Linked DNA regions of Flammeovirga yaeyamensis. The protein of the gene in region 1 binds, or shares a complex with, the protein of each later gene. Links are inferred from orthologs where the notes say so. Each region holds a gene or a part of one and is shown on either strand. Other genes may lie near its edges. The genes, in order: pheT and pheS.

Region 1 (3,421 bases):
CAATATAACTAGTGGTTTAGGAAAGGCTCGACCTACCAATTTATTTATTGCTCCTATGCTTATGAACGATGATGTTTATGGTATTATAGAGTTGGCTTCACTCAATGAAATGCCCGAATATCAAAGAGAGTTTGTACTTAAATTAGGAGAAACGATTGCCTCTACTATTGCTTCGACAAGAAACTCCGATCGAATGAAATCTCTTTTAGAAGATTCTCAGATTCAAGCTGAACAAATGAGAGCACAAGAGGAGGAAATGAGGCAGAATGTAGAAGAACTACAGGCGACTCAAGAAGAGATGCATAGAAAGCAAAAAGAGTTAGAAGCGACCAATGCAAAAATGCAACACAATGAAGGCGTTTTAACTAAAGCATTCGATAAATTAAGAACCTCCGAAGAAACTTATAAAACTCAAATCAATTCTCTCGAAGTAGAAAAATCTCAAAAAGATGAAAAAATTGAAGAATTGTTGAGAGAAATTGAGCTAAAAAACGAAGAAATTAAAAAATTAGGGGGTCAACTTTAATATTAATTCTAAACAAAGCATAGGTTATTGCAAGAAGTTGTAATAACCTATTATTTTTGCTACTTGAAAAAAATGGGTGAACTCTCATTTTCTTTTTTAAAAAGTAACAAAGATTAGTGCTGCCAAAAGAAAGCAGCAATAAAATAAGTGATATATGAAAATTTCTTTAAACTGGCTAGGTAGCCTTGTAAATATAGAGGATAAAACGCCTCAAGAAATTGACGAACTATTAACAATGTCAGGCCTTGAAGTAGAAGGTATTGAAGAGGTAGAAGAAGTGAAAGGCGGACTTAAAGGTTTAGTTGTTGCAGAAGTACTTACTTGTGAACAACATCCTAATGCTGATAAATTAAGAGTTACAACTGTAGATATCGGAGCTGAAGAACCTGTACAAATTGTATGTGGTGCTCCAAACGTTGCTGCAGGACAAAAAGTGATTGTTGCCACTATTGGTACAGAACTTTATCCTTCTCCAACAGAAAGCTTCAAGATTAAGAAAGGTAAAATCCGTGGTGAAGTATCTATGGGTATGATCTGTGCTGAAGATGAAATCGGTATGGGACAATCTCACGACGGTATTATGGTATTGGATACTGATATGGCTAATGGTACACCTGCAGCTAAGTATTTCAATTTAGAAAATGATAATGTTTTAGAAATCGGTCTTACACCTAACCGTGTAGATGGTTCTTCGCATTATGGTGCTGCTAGAGACTTAAAAGTTTTATTAGACAGACCTATCCAACAAGTGGCTAAGCCAGAATTATTAGATAGCTTTAAAGTTGACAATACTTCTGCTCCTGTACAGGTAAATGTACAAGAAAGCGAAGCTTGTCCAAGATATTCTGGAGTAACGATTTCAGGAATCGAAATCAAAGAATCTCCAAAATGGATAAAGCAACGTTTAACTGCTATTGGTTTATCTCCAATTAACAACGTTGTTGACATCACAAATTATGTTCTTCACGAATTAGGTCAACCTCTTCATGCTTTTGATTTAGCAAAAGTAGGTGGTGAGATTAATGTAAAATTCGCTACTGAAGGAGAAGAGTTCATCACTTTAGATGAAGAGAAAAGAAAATTAAAAGGTCACGATTTAATGATCGCCAATGCTTCTGAGAACATGTGTATCGCAGGTGTATTCGGTGGTTTAGAATCAGGTGTGACAGAAGGAACTACTAGCATCTTCTTGGAGTCGGCGTATTTCCACCCAGATGTAGTGCGTAAGACTTCTCAAACACACTCAATCAAAACAGATTCTTCTTTCCGTTTCGAAAGAGGTTGTGATCCAAACATGACGATCACTGCGTTGAAATATGCAGCGACTCTAATTAAAGAATATGCAGGTGGTGAGATATCTTCTGAAATCGTAGACATCTACCCTACTCCAATCGAAAACTTCATTATTGATGTAAAATTCAAGAATGTCAACCGTTTGATTGGTCAAGATATTCCACAAGACAGAGTCATTGAAATCTTAGAAGGTCTTGAAATTTCTATCTTAGAAACAACAGAAGAAACAATTAAAGTTTCTGTTCCTCCTTTCCGTGTAGATGTTCAAAGAGAAGCGGATATTATCGAAGAGATTCTTCGTATTTATGGCTTCAACTCTGTAGAGTTAAGCGAATCTTTATCAGCTGATTACTTAGCTTCTTTCCCTAAGAAAGACAAGCAAGTATTGCAAAGAAAAGTAACTGAAATGTTAGCAGGTTCTGGTTGCCACGAGGTGATGACCAACTCACTAACAACATCAAAATATTCTAAAGAATTGAGCGATCTTAACGAGAACGAAAACGTTGAGATTCTTAATATCTTAAGTGCAGACCTAGACGTAATGCGTCAGTCGATGATGTTCAGTGGTCTTGAGGTAATCAACCACAACATCCGTCGTCAGCAAAAGAACATCAGAATTTTTGAATTCGGTAAAACGTATCACAAAGGTGAAAACGGATATACTGAAAACGAACATCTAGCTTTATTTGTTAGTGGTACTTCTACTGATGAATCTTGGATTAGAAAAGCAACATCTTCTGATTTCCATACTGTATCCTCTTTAGTAGAAAAAATCTTTGACCGTTTGAACATTCAAGGTATTTCTGCTGAATATGTAAGCAACGATACTTTAGCGTATGGTCTTCAGTACTCAGCACGTAAGAAAGTGATTGCAACTGTTGGTTTGGTACATCCTAAAGCAGCTAAAATGGCAGGTGTTAAGCAAGAAGTATTCTTTGCTGACATCAACTGGACATTGTTAGTTGAGATGTACAGTGCAGATTACAAATTCAAAGAAATCCCTAAGTTCCCAGAAGTTAGAAGAGACCTTTCGATTGTATTGGATAAGAAAGCAACATTTGCTTCTATCAAACAAGTTGCTCAGAAGACAGAAAGAAAACTATTGAAGAAAATCAATGTTTTCGATGTGTACGAAGGGAAACATTTAGCGGCTGATTTAAAATCGTATTCTGTAAGTTTCATCCTTCAAGATGAAAACAAAACATTAAACGATAAAGCAATTGATAAAGTGATGAATAACTTAATCAAAGCGTTTGAAACGCAGTTGAAGGCAGTTATTCGTAAGTAGAAACCATAGACATGCTCTCAAATACTAGTTATTTGGGAGCATATTTTATATATTTAGTGCATGTCGAAGTCAATTCCAAATATTGGTGAAGAGTTAAAAACATTAATTGAAAAGATCAACTCGTTATCTGTTCTTTATAAAGAGGCACAGAAAGAGATTGGTATGCTTAAAGAGAATCAACAAGAAATTGATAATCAGATGGCCATCCAAGAACAATCTGATCGACTTCAAGAGATGATTACTCAAGGCAATGATCATATCAAACAATTGTTGGAAGACAAATCTTCTTTACAAAGTGAAAGAGATGAGGCACA
Region 2 (3,123 bases), 440 kb from region 1 along the record:
TGGAGTAATGATTGTCTTCAAAAAGAAGAAATAAAGAAAATACTTCTAAAGTTATCTTGTCAATCCTCATTATTTCCTAACAAATACTTGTAAACCCTCAACATCTTTGTAATTTTGCAACTCATTTTGAGCGGTAGTACGCTCTAACATTCAAATAAATAGAGAAATGTCAGTAGCACAAAAGGGAAATAAAGTTAAAGTTCACTACACTGGTACTTTAAACGACGGTAGCAAATTTGATTCTTCATACGACAGAAATGAGCCAATCGCTTTCACTGTTGGTGCTGGTCAAATGATCCCTGGTTTCGACAAAGCAGTTGAAGGTATGAACGTAGGTGACAAGAAAACTGTAAACATCCCTTGCGAAGAGGCTTACGGTCCTGCTCGAGAAGATTTGATCATCGAATTCAAAAGATCAGATGTTCCTGCAGACATGAAACCTAACGTAGGTGACCAAATCGGTCTTCAAAGCCCTCAAGGTCCAATCCCTGCAACAGTAGTTGAGTTAACTGAAGAGATCATCAAAGTTGACGCTAACTCTCCAATGGCTGGTAAAGACTTGAACTTCGATATCGAATTAGTAGAAGTATGTGAAGATAACTGTGAAGACGGTAACTGCAACTGCTAATTATTTATAAGAGGTAAAACTCACTTAAACGCTTCAATCTATGCAAGATTGAAGCGTTTTTTGTTAAGGAACATCATAACAAATCATTATTATTTGGTTTTTATGACTTTACTCGTGTTATAGGTGAATAAAGTTTTTATCTTTGCAAATTGAAAAATAGAAAGGTGATCTTTCTATGTAACAGATTAAGATTTAAAAGGGGAAGTCCCATTCAATATATTTTTAGAAATTATGCTTGAGCAGATAAAAAAAATTGAAGAACAAATAGAAAAAGCAACTGCGGCAACTAAAGAAGATTTAGAAAATTTCCGTGTAGGTGTTGTTGGTAGAAAAGGTATTATTGCTGACTTATTTTCGAAAATGAAAGAAGTAGCACCAGAAGAACGTAAGACTTTTGGACAAACAGTGAATGCTTTAAAAAATGCTGCTCAAGAAAAATTTCAGGAACTTCAAGATGCTTTAGAAGATGCACAAGCATCGGATATCAATCACCATGACTTGACGTTGCCAAACGTTCCTAACGAAATGGGTACTGTTCACCCAATTACTAAAGTTCGTGAGGAAATTTCTAGAATCTTCGAGCGTGTTGGTTTCAATATCTCTGAAGGTCCAGAAATCGAAGACGATTGGCACAACTTCTCTGCTTTGAATTTCCCTCCAAATCACCCAGCAAGAGAAATGCAGGATACATTCTTCTTAGAAAAAGATCCTGATATTGCTTTACGTACGCACACATCATCAGTACAAGTACGTGTGATGGAAAATCAAAAGCCTCCAATTAGAACACTATCACCAGGTAGAGTATACAGAAACGAGACGATCTCAGCTCGTGCACACTGTATCTTCCACCAGGTAGAAGGTTTATATATCGATAAAAATGTATCATTTAAAGATCTTAAAGATACATTGTATTACTTCGCTAAAGAATTCTTCGGTCCAAATACTAAAATTAGATTAAGACCATCTTATTTCCCATTCACAGAACCTTCAGCTGAATTAGATGTTAGCTGTACTGTATGTGGTGGCAAAGGATGTAATATCTGTAAGTACACTGGATGGGTAGAAATCGGCGGTTGTGGTATGGTAGATCCTAATGTATTAAAAGCATCAGGTATTGATCCAGAAGAATACACAGGTTTTGCCTTCGGTATGGGTATTGAGCGTATGACAATGTTGAAATACAGAATCAACGACCTTAGATTATTTACAGAAAATGATCTAAGATTCTTACGTCAGTTCTCATCACTATAGAAAGAAATACATTAGATGAAATAAAAAAGGTCGCTTTTCTCGGAAAGTGACCTTTTTGCCGTTTAAGGGAAATGAAAAATTAAAAATGAAGAATGAAAAACGTGAAATGTTGAATGGTTCGTAGGAGGATAATGTTCAAGTTTAAAAAGAGTATTTCCACTCAATAATATTTAGTTTGAACCTATATCTAGCGCGAGTATTCGAACTCGTGTTCCCGTAATGAGTAGCGAACCCCAAAAAGCGAGCGTTAACTTCTTACCTCTTACTTTCCCTCCTCCTTCTTCTCAAATATCGAATGCAAAGAAGTAGCATCCTTCGGCTTCATCCTCCCCGCCATCATCAATCTCACCTCTCTTCTTTGTAATGCTTCCTCATATAGTTTCTTTTCAATATTGGTTTCCGGTTTGATCTTAGGGACAGTAATAGGTCTTCCTGTTTGATCTACGGCTACAAAAGTGAAGAAAGCTTGATTGGTTTCTACCTTTGTGCCATTGGGGATATTCTCACTCCAAACACGAATAAACACTTCCATAGAAGAGTTAAAAGCTCTGGTTACGTGTGCTTCTAAAGTGATTACATCACCTAGCTTTGGGGAGTGTTTGAAAGAGACATTATCAACAGATGCGGTAACTACAATTCTATTGGAATGCTTTTGAGCAGATATGGCAGCTACGACATCCATCAAATGTAACAAGTGTCCACCCATTAGATTGTTTAAAGGGTTAGTATCATTGGGAAGTACCATCTCGGTAGATACTACATAGGATTCTTTAGGTGCTTTTTCTAGTGTCATTTTATGTTTAAAGTATGTTTATGTTGATCAAAGATAAGGAAAGAAAGCATATCTAACATCTCTGATCAGGTAACTTGCGGCAAACATTCTATATTATCCATTTGTCTAACAGATTCTTAAATTTTATTTACTCTTTTTTTTGAATATTCGTTTGGGAGATTAAAATTGATGTATTACTTTTGCATCGTCTTACAAGGTAAAGGGTGCCATGGCCGAGTGGCTAGGCATCGGTCTGCAAAACCGCGTACGGCGGTTCGAATCCGCCTGGCACCTCTAAAAGGTCAAATCAATACATTGATTTGGCCTTTTTTTATACCCAAAAACCATGACTTAATTCTCCGTGTGTATTATCAAAACCATGATTTGATACTAGGATTCTTTTACATCAATAAGACTATTTAAACCTCTGTTTAAACAAATTTTTCTGTAATCAATCATGTTACTGAAAAGA

The links.
Region 2: the proteins of pheT (region 1) and pheS are in contact, whole or in part, in a crystal structure (PDB 6P24), measured with the Escherichia coli proteins. The link is inferred for Flammeovirga yaeyamensis from one-to-one orthologs.

Annotation. Positions count from the first base shown.
Region 1 is NZ_CP076132.1:1,487,471-1,490,891, reverse strand. Bases 308-3,393 are described here. They hold pheT (phenylalanine--tRNA ligase subunit beta), read left to right. Parts: upstream 308-680; coding sequence 681-3,107; downstream 3,108-3,393. Other genes in these bases: KMW28_RS05745 (hypothetical protein), read left to right, coding at 3,168-3,393; KMW28_RS05755 (GAF domain-containing protein), read left to right, coding at 308-526. Also shown: more of KMW28_RS05755, read left to right, coding at 1-307; more of KMW28_RS05745, read left to right, coding at 3,394-3,421.
Region 2 is NZ_CP076132.1:1,042,792-1,045,914, forward strand. Bases 82-2,869 are described here. They hold pheS (phenylalanine--tRNA ligase subunit alpha), read left to right. Parts: upstream 82-859; coding sequence 860-1,879; downstream 1,880-2,869. Other genes in these bases: KMW28_RS04020 (FKBP-type peptidyl-prolyl cis-trans isomerase), read left to right, coding at 167-628; KMW28_RS04030 (acyl-CoA thioesterase), read right to left, coding at 2,142-2,672. Outside these bases: KMW28_RS04015 (hypothetical protein), read left to right, coding at 1-34.